One region of the Mesorhizobium sp. M1078 genome, then DNA from elsewhere that is predicted to be linked to it. Evidence: predicted binding sites of a transcription regulator. Region 1 holds the regulator's gene; each other region holds the start of a gene.
What was found. The regulator LexA, encoded in region 1, represses DNA repair genes until DNA is damaged. The targets are predictions, from matches to a motif close to TGTTCNNNNTGTGTTCNG.

Region 1 (3,278 bases):
GTCGGTCGGGAAACTGTCGCCCTCGGCAACGATGACCGACCGATTCGGCCGCATGCCGAGCGCGGCGTGCAGCAACTTGTAGATGTTGATCGAGGTTGTGTCGCAGACCACCGTCTGCCCGTCAGCCGCGCCGATCAGTCGTCCGAGCTGATCTCCCAGTTCCACCGGCATGTTGAACCAGCCAGCGGTGTTCCAGGCGCGAATGAGGTCGTGCGCCCATTCCTGCGTGGCGGCCTGCTGCAATTCGCTGAAGACGGCTGGTGACGCGGCACCCAGCGAATTGCCGTCGAGATAAATTACGCCTTGCGGCAAGACAAAGCGTTCGCGCATGGAGCGCAGCGGATCGGCGGCATCCATTGCTTCGATTGTAGCGAGATCGGGTGTCGTGCTCATGATCCGGCGCCCCTCCATGGACAAACGCGCGCGGCGGAGCCTGCCGCCCAAACATGCCGGCGATCTTGAGTGGTCGCCCTTGAACTGTCAAACATTATATATAATTCACCCATTGAAAGGCTTTGATATATAATGATCCGCCGAGCGTTTATGACTGATGGATCACGATGCTGGATGACGAGCAGACCTCGAAGACGGAAGTGGCCTATCGCCTGCTCAGGCGCGATATTCTTGCGACCCGGCTGGCGCCTGCCGCGCCGTTGAAGCTGAGCACGTTGCGCAACACCTACGGCATCGGCTGGACGCCGTTGCGCGAAGCGCTGTCGCGGCTGGAGGCGGAACGGCTTGTGACCGCCATCAGCAACCGCGGGTTTGCGGTCGCTCCCGTCTCTCGGGCGGAGCTCGAGGATCTGGCGCGTGCGCGGCTGGTGGTCGAACTGCCCCTGCTGGTGGAATCGATCGAGAAAGGCGACCGTGAGTGGGAAGACGCGGTCGTTGCCGCCCACTATCGTCTCTCACGGTGCGGGTCTGTTCTCGACGATCCATCGGATGATGCGGTCGACGCGTGGTACGAAAAACACGATGCCTTCCATGCGGCGCTGCTCAGTGCCGCGACATCCAGCTGGCTGCTGCGCTTCAATGCAACGATTTCCGACCAATTGCATCGCCATCACCGCTTTCTGGGTCTGGCCCCCACGCTGCGCGCCGCCGCCGGCCGCACGGATGGGCACCGGAAGGCCGTGGCGGCCCTGCGCGACGCCGTGGCGATCGAACACCATACCGCCCTGATGGAAGCGGCCCTCGATCGCGACGTCGAACGTGCGAAAACTCTGATGACCGCTCACATCGGCTCCACGCTGCAGGTCTATGCCCAGAGCGAACCCGGCGCGGATGCTGCGCAGCCCCGTCCGAAAGGGAAGCGGCGATCGTAACCGACGACGCAGGGCACTTTGTCTTCGTTTCACCCCGTTGCTGGCAACTGGGCGCAGGCGGCGCTCGCAGCGCCGAACGTTACGCTGAACAAAACGTCAACACATTCATTAAACTTTAAAAGGTTGCGGAACACAACTGGAACAGATAGTGTTTGTTCTGGGTTTGTTTTTTCCGATTCTGGTTTCAGAACCCTTGGGGGCCGCGATGCTGACGCGCAAACAACATGAGCTTCTGATGTTCATCCATGAACGCCTGAAGGAGAGCGGAATCCCGCCGTCCTTCGACGAGATGAAGGAAGCGCTCGACCTCGCCTCCAAGTCCGGCATCCACCGACTGATCACAGCGCTTGAGGAGCGCGGTTTCATTCGCCGGCTGCCGAACCGGGCGCGCGCGCTGGAAGTGCTGCGGCTACCCGACTCGATCGCACCAGGCCTCAATGCGGCGAGGAAGTTTTCGCCGAGCGTCATTCAGGGCAGTCTTGGTCAAACCGGCCAAGGGCAAGGCGGCCAGGGACAAGGCGCGTTGGGCCAAGGCGGTCTCGGCCGCCAGATCAGGCCGGGCTCGCCGTCGCGTTCGATGTCGGCCGGCAATGACGATGCCGTTTCCGCGATTTCAATCCCGGTTATGGGACGCATCGCCGCCGGCGTGCCGATCGACGCCATCCAGCATCAGACCCATTCGATCTCGGTGCCGCCCGACATGATCATGGGCGGCGAACACTACGCGCTCGAGGTTAAGGGCGATTCGATGATCGAGGCCGGCATTTTCGATGGCGACACGGTCATCATCCGCAATGCCGACACAGCCAGCCCCGGCGAGATCGTGGTGGCGTTGGTCGACGATGAGGAAGCGACCCTGAAACGCTTCCGCCGCAAGGGCGCCTCGATCGCCCTGGAAGCCGCCAACCCGGCCTACGAGACCCGCATTTTTGGACCGGACAGGGTGAAGGTGCAGGGCAAGCTTGTCGGATTGATCCGGCGCTACTGAGCCGGCTTGGGTTTGTACTTTTCACGCTGGTTGTAAGGCGGCAGGCCGCGCGCTTCGCGGGAGAAGCGGCGTTGCTCGTGCCAGGGGCGATACGGCTTGTCGACGGCGAAGCGGATGGTTGGCGCTGCCGCTGCCGATTGCGGATCGAAGAAGACGGCGGCGCTGCCGTCGCGGGCCAGCTGTTTCTTAGTCACGACCAGCACCAGCGGGTCGCGGCACGGATTGTAGGCGGTGGCGTCATCGATGACGATCAGGCTCGCGAAGGCACAGGCCGGCCGCGCCGTCTTGCGGTCTTTCGCAAGCGCTACAATGGCTCCGGAAGGGTGCCGGGCGATACAGAGATCGCCGGTGCAATAGAAGGGCGAGCCGGGCGGCAGATCGAGCGGATCGAGATCGAACCGCGTATCTGTTGCCTCGAAAATCTCAGGTGGGATAATGGTTTCGGCCCGCAGCGCCCGTTTCCAATTGTCCGTGGTGAATTCGTTGGAGCGTTCGCGGTTGAGGGCGAGTTCGCCGCCACCGATCGGCATGGCCACCAGATGCGCATCCTCGGATATGAGCACGTCGGGCGTAAGCACCTGCGGCACCGTCAACAGGCCGGCCAGCGCGAAAGGCACGGCCGCCAACCTGAGCCAGGTGGTGGCCATGGTGGCGATGACGAGGGCGACCGCCACCAACAGCACCGAGCGGATGGAGATCAGCCCGACGGCGTCGACCGGCGAGCGCTCGGAAATCCAGGCCGATATAGCGATCATCGCCATCAGACCCTTGCCCATCACATAGAGGAGCGGCCCGTCGGCGCCGAACGGCATCGCCAGTGCGCTGAGCACGGCAAAGGGCATGACGATCAACGAAACAATCGGCATCACGGCCAGATTGGCGATCAGGCTGAGCGGCGACACACGCTGAAAATGCCAGATGGCGAACAGCAAGGTTGCACTGCCGGCGATGATCGAGGTCATGGC
Region 2 (3,278 bases), on a different contig from region 1:
GACAACGGCGTCGCCGCCGGTGACCAGAGCGTCGACCAGCCCGGCCTCCGCCTGCTGGCCGAATGCGTGTTCCTCGACCAGGCGTATGGCCTCGCGGTCCCGCGGCGTCGCGCCGCGTATCGACATCATGCTCATGAGAACTTCATTCCTTTTTCGATCTTGGCCCCGCGCAGAAACTCCTGCGCGGCAGCAGGCTTTCCGCCCGCCCGTTGAACTTCGACCAGCCTGACCGCGCCCGACCCGCAGGCGACCGTCAGCCGGTCATCGAGAATTCCTCCCGACTCGCCCATGCTTTCAGAAAGCGTACCTTCAGAAAGCGTCGAGCGAAGCAGTTTCAGCCGTTCCGTGCGGCCGCCGATGTCGGCCTCGCACCAGGCGCCCGGGAATGGCGACAGGCCGCGAATGTGATTGTGGACCTCCGCAGCCGGGCGCGTCCAGTCCACACGTGTCTCCGGCTTATCGATTTTCCTGGCGTAGGTCACCCCGTCAGCCGCCTGCAAAGTCGATGCCAGGGTATTTGTCTCCAATCGGGACAGCGCTTCCACCATCAGCGTGGCAGCAATATTCATCAAGCGGTCGTGCAGATCGCCGGCCGTCATGTCGGGCTCTATGGCGCATTTTTCAACCAGTGCCACCGGACCGGTGTCCAGGCCCTCTTCCATGCGCATCACCATCATGCCGGTTTCGACGTCGCCGGCCATAATGGCTCGCTGGATGGGAGCTGCACCACGCCAACGCGGCAAAAGCGACGCGTGGCCATTGAGGCAGCCGAGGCGCGGAGCCTCCAGAATACCCTTCGGCAACAGCAAACCATACGCGACGACGACCGCGACATCGGCACGCAACGCATGGAAAGCAGCTTGCTCGGCCTCGCCCTTCAGCGACAGCGGCGTGCGCACTTCGATGCCCAGCCGCTCAGCCTCGCGCTGCACCGGCGACGGTGTCAGCTCCAGCCCGCGGCGGCCCGCGGCGCGCGGCGGCTGGGTGTAGACGGCTGCTATCTCGTGCCCGGCCTCGGCAATCGCGCGCAGCACCGGCACCGAAAACTCCGGCGTGCCCATGAAGATGACGCGAAGCGGCATCTTCCCTATCCCACCAGCTTGCCCGGCGCCTTGTCCTTGGCGAGCTTCTTGAACTTCTTGACCACCATGTCGCGCTTCAGCTTCGAGATGTGGTCGATGAACAGCACACCGTTGAGATGGTCGATCTCGTGCTGCAGGCAGGTCGCCATCAGGCCTTCGGCCTCGATCTCCTGCAGCTTGCCGTCGCGGTCGAGATATTTCACGCGCACCGAGGCGGGACGCTCGACCTCGGCGTAATAGTCCGGGATCGACAGGCAGCCTTCCTCGTAGACCGAGCGAGCGTCGGCGCTTTCGAGGATTTCGGGATTGATGAAGACATGCGGCGCCGGCGGCTCGTCTTCCTTGGCGAGGTCGATGACCAGCATGCGCAGCGGCTCGCCGATCTGGATTGCGGCCAAGCCGATGCCCGGCGCATCATACATCGTCGCCAGCATGTCGTCGGCCAGTTTGCGCAAAGGCGCGTCGACGCGTTCGACCGGTTTGGAAACCTGGCGCAGGATAGGATCGGGAAGGATGATGAGCGGCTTGATCGACATGGCGCCTCACCTAAAACGTCGCAGGAGAAGCGTCAACCGGTGCGAATCGGTCTCGTTCACGTTTTGATCTGTGCCAGGTCTGCGAATCGGCTATGCTGGCGGGATGAACGACCTGAGCACCATCCTTTCCGAACCCGTTGCCCGGCTTGGCGCCACGACGATCACGCTCGGCCATGCACTGGCCCTCGGCGCGCTGGTGTTTCTCGGCCTGTTCCTGGCGCTTGTCGTGGCGCTGTGGCGATCGGCCAAGGCGCGCACCATCGCCGCGGCGGAAGCTGCCGACCACGCCCGCGACGCCGAGGCGCGGATGGCCGGCATTTTGCAAAGCCAGGCCGAGATGCAGGGCCGCATGGGCGCCATCGCCGACGTGTTCGGCGCAAGGCAGGCCGAACTCAACCAGTCGATCGGCCAGCGCCTCGACGCCATGACCGGCAGGCTCGGTCAAACCATGACCGAACAGACCAAATCGACGCATGAGAGCCTCGCCAAACTGCAGGAACGGCTGGCGGTCATCGACACCGCGCAAGGCAACATTCAGTCGCTGGCCGGCCAGGTCGTGCAATTGCAGGCGATCCTGTCCAACAAGCAGACGCGCGGCGCCTTCGGCCAGTCGCGCATGGAGGCGATCGTCGCCGACGGCCTTCCGATGGGCGCCTACGAGTTCCAGGCAACGCTGTCAAACGGCAGCCGTCCCGACTGCCTGGTCAGGATGCCGAACGGTGCGCCGCAGCTTGCCATCGACGCCAAGTTTCCGCTGGAAGCCTGGAACGCCATCCGCGCCGCCGATGGCGCCGAACAACAGAAGATCGCGGCCCAGGCTTTCCGCCGCGACATCGAAATTCACGTCCGCGATATCTCGGAAAAATACCTGATCCAGGGCGAGACGCAGGACACCGCCTTCATGTTCGTGCCGTCGGAATCGGTGTTCGCCGAAATCCACGAGAATTTCGACGCCGTGGTCCAGAAGGCGCACCGGGCGCGTGTCATCATCGTCTCGCCGTCGCTTTTGATGCTGTCGATCCAGGTCATCCAGGCCATCCTCAAGGACGCCCGCATGCGCGAACAGGCGCATCTGATCCAGGGCGAGGTGATCCGGCTGATGGAAGACGTCGCGCGCGTCGACGAACGCGTGCGCCGGTTGCAGACGCATTTTGGCCAGTCGGCCAAGGATATCGACGAGATACTGGTGTCGACGTCGAAGGTGACCAAGCGCGGCCAAAAGATCGAAGCGCTGGAGTTTGGCGAAAGCGAAGCCGAAGTGCGCGGTGGCGGACCCGCCAAGGCCGAAGCCGGGGTGCGGGTGGCGGATTCCAAGACGGGGCAGCTCAGGCTGCGTGTCGTCGAAGGCGACGATTAAAGCGCGTCGCGCTGAACGGATTCATACGACGCGCTTTAAAAGTCTTTGTTTTGATGCATGTCGTTGTCCCAGAACCGCGGCACACTTCTGGGCGCCATGCATTAGACCGTAGCCACGATCACGTGCGCCTGGATCTTGGCCGCAACCTCGCCGCTGCCGTGTCTGGCTGCAATCACGGACGCGGCGTGATCGGTTGCGGCTTCCAGTTTTCCTCTAGCCTCGATTTCGTTGCGAAGCGGAGTTCCCTGGCAATAGGCAACCGCCGGAAGGCGCGGCGAGGAGGCACGGCTTTGTTCGGCCCTC
Region 3 (3,278 bases), on a different contig from region 1:
TAGGCAACCTTGCCGCCTTGCCGGATCGAATAGAGCGGCGGCACCGCCAGATACAGATGGCCGCCATTCACCAGGTTCGGCATTTCCTGGTAGAAGAAGGTGATCAGCAGCGAGGCTATGTGAGCGCCGTCGACGTCGGCGTCGGTCATGATGATCACGCGGTCATAGCGCAAATCCTCGTCGCGGTATTTCGAGCGCGTGCCGCAGCCGAGCGCCTGAATCAGGTCCGAAATCTGCTGGTTGGCGGCGAGCTTGTCGTTGCCGGCGCTGGCGACGTTGAGGATTTTTCCGCGCAGCGGCAGCACCGCCTGGCTCGCACGGTCGCGCGCCTGCTTGGCCGAGCCGCCGGCCGAGTCGCCTTCGACGATGAACAGTTCGGCGCCCGCGGCGGCATTCTGCGTGCAGTCGGCGAGCTTGCCGGGAAGGCGCAGCTTGCGCACCGCGCTCTTGCGCGACACTTCCTTTTCCTGGCGCCGGCGCACCCGCTCGTCGGCGCGCGCAATCACCCATTCCAGCAGCTTGGAGGCTTCCTGCGGATTGTCGGCCAGCCAGTGGTCGAAGGGATCGCGGATGGCGGTCTCGACAATGCGAATGGCTTCGATCGTTGCCAGCCTGTCCTTGGTCTGGCCGACGAATTCCGGCTCGCGAATAAACACCGATAGCATGCCTGCCGCCGAGATCATCACGTCTTCGGAGGTGACGATCGAGGCGCGCTTGTTGCCGACCAGGTCGGCATAGGCCCGAAGCCCGCGCGTCAGCACATTGCGAAAGCCGGCCTCATGCGTGCCGCCTTCGCCGGTCGGGATTGTGTTGCAGTAGGAGTTGACGAAGCCGTCACCGCCGAACCAGGTCACCGCCCATTCCAGCGAACCGTGGCCGCCCTGCTTCTCGCTCTTGCCGGCGAAGATTTCGCGGGTCACCTGGAAATCATCGCCGAGCGATGCCTTGAGATAGTCCTTCAAGCCGCCGGGGAAATGGAACTCCGCCTTGGCCGGCGTCTGGTCCTTTTCCTTGATCAGCGATGGGTCGCAGCTCCAGCGGATCTCGACGCCGCCGAACAGATAGGCTTTCGAGCGGGTCATGCGATAGAGCCGCGCCGGCTCGAAGGCGGCGCCCTTGCCGAAAATCTGCTCGTCGGGATGGAAGCGGATTTTGGTGCCGCGCCGGTTGTGCACTTCGCCGAGCTGCTCCAGCCCGCTCACCGGAACGCCGCGCGAGAACCTTTGGCGGTAAAGCTGGCGACCGCGCGCGACCTCGACTTCGAGATGGTCCGACAGCGCATTGACGACCGAGACGCCGACACCGTGCAGACCGCCGGAGGTCTCATAGACCTTGCTATCGAACTTGCCGCCCGAATGCAGCGTCGTCATGATGACTTCGAGCGCCGGTTTCTTGAATTTCGGATGCGGATCGACCGGAATGCCGCGGCCATTGTCGGTGACGGTCAGAAACCCGTCGGCCGACAGCTCGACATCGATGAAGGTGGCATGGCCGGCGACCGCCTCGTCCATCGAATTATCGATGACCTCGGCAAACAGATGGTGCATCGCCTTGTCGTCGGTGCCGCCAATATACATGCCGGGACGGCGCCGCACCGGCTCCAGCCCCTCCAGCACCTCGATGTCGGCGGCACTATAGCCCTCGCTGCCGTCCTTGGTCGCAACGGAACGTTTCGTGGCCTGCAGCAGCGGGTCGGCCGGCCGCGCCGGTGTCCGAGCCGATTGGGGCTGCTTTTCCAGATTGCCGAAAAGATCGTTGTTGTCGTCCATGCCTGCCATAGAATCCGGTGCCGCGAATCACCCGTCGATACTGCCACGCTTTTCGGCGCCAAGCGACGGAAGTTCCTGTTACGTTCGGGGATTAAACCCTTCTTATCCTAAAACCTTTCGATAACCAAGCCGGCGGAAATAGGTCCGTGCGGAGCGGGCGCGATTCCTGAATCTTTAACAAAGCGGCCTAGCGTCGCCTCAACAAAACAAAAGACCACGAATGTCAGGGGTTGGTTGTGAGGGGCAAGGCCATAACGATGATTGGCATCGCTGCCGTCTTCGGCGCGATTTCAATCTTTGCCGCGGATTTCTGGGTGAAAAGCCAGGCCAAGGCCGATGCCGAAGAGAAAACGGCGTCGATCCCGGCGCCCGCCGTCCCCAAGGTCGTCTTCAAGACCATAGTGGTGGCCAACGCGCCGCTGCGTTACGGCATGGAGCTTGACCGGGCGCAGCTCAGCGAAATCCCATGGTCCGAGGATTCGGTGCCGCAGGGCGCATTCACCACAGTCAATGCATTGCTCGCCGAAGGCAGCCGCGTGGTATTGTCGCCGATCGAGGTCAACGAGCCGGTGCTGATCAGCAAATTGTCGGGGCCGAACGGCCGCGCGACGCTATCAAACATGATGACGCCCGGCATGCGGGCGGTGACAATCCGCACCGACGAGATCGCCGGTGTCGGCGGCTTCGTCATGCCGGGCGACCGGGTCGACGTGGTGCTGACACGCGATGCGGGCGAAATCCAGGAAGTGGCCAAGAACGCGCAGGGCGCTGCCGGATCGACCGTTACCTCCGAGATTGTCGTCTCCGACGCCAAGGTGCTGACGGTGGGGCAGGGCGCCGACGAGCGCCAGACCACACCGCAGATCGCCAATTCCGTCACCATCGAGGTGACGACCGAAGGCGCGCAGAAAGTGGCGCTTGCCCGCACCGTCGGCACCTTGTCGCTGTCGCTCCGCTCGGCCGCAGACGGAGGGGCCGCCAAGGACGGCGTCACCACCATTTCGTCCTTCGGCGGATCGGTCGCCTCCGGCGTCCAGGCCGCTGCCGGCGCGCTGTTCACTGCCGCGACCAAGGAGCCTGAGAAGCCGAAATTCAAGACGATCATCGTGACGCGCGGCACGCAGGTCGAAGAATACCAGGTTCCTGCGCGGGACCAGCAATAACTGCCGGTGGGGACCGGGCGAGGGACGGGACAGATGTCGGGACTTCATGCATTTCAGACGACGAAAGGGCTGCGCCCAATGCGGGCGCTTGCGGTGGGGGCTTGCCTTGCCGCGGCCGTAATGCTCGGCCTCAGCGCGCCAGCCAAGGCCGACAACGATATCGTCCATGTCTCGTCGACAACGAATGCGTCGATCAAGGTGGCCAAGGGCAAGCCGAAGACGGTCATGACCAATGCCGCCTTCTACCAGATCGTGATCGGCGATCCGGAGATCGCCAACGTCAATCCGCTGACCGACAAATCCTTCTATGTGCTGGGCAACAATCTCGGCACCACCGGCATCGCGC

Region 2: NKH38_RS09865 (DNA recombination protein RmuC) is a predicted target of LexA. The motif match lies at 1,672-1,689, and genes of this name have one in related genera.
Region 3: parE (DNA topoisomerase IV subunit B) is a predicted target of LexA. The motif match lies at 1,840-1,857, and genes of this name have one in related genera.

The regions. Positions count from the first base shown of each region.
Region 1 covers NZ_JAMYMP010000018.1:18,082-21,359, reverse strand. The annotation lists gene kynU (kynureninase) at 1-393, opposite strand, end outside; gene NKH38_RS21825 (GntR family transcriptional regulator) at 561-1,325, shown strand; gene lexA (transcriptional repressor LexA) at 1,531-2,313, shown strand; gene NKH38_RS21815 (ComEC/Rec2 family competence protein) at 2,307-3,278, opposite strand, start outside.
Region 2 covers NZ_JAMYMP010000005.1:157,403-160,680, reverse strand. The annotation lists gene NKH38_RS09880 (GNAT family N-acetyltransferase) at 1-135, opposite strand, end outside; gene fmt (methionyl-tRNA formyltransferase) at 132-1,082, opposite strand; gene def (peptide deformylase) at 1,088-1,618, opposite strand; gene NKH38_RS09865 (DNA recombination protein RmuC) at 1,722-2,975, shown strand; gene NKH38_RS09860 (class I SAM-dependent methyltransferase) at 3,077-3,278, opposite strand, start outside.
Region 3 covers NZ_JAMYMP010000002.1:402,590-405,867, reverse strand. The annotation lists gene parE (DNA topoisomerase IV subunit B) at 1-1,769, opposite strand, end outside; gene cpaB (Flp pilus assembly protein CpaB) at 2,027-2,932, shown strand; gene NKH38_RS06065 (type II and III secretion system protein family protein) at 3,011-3,278, shown strand, end outside.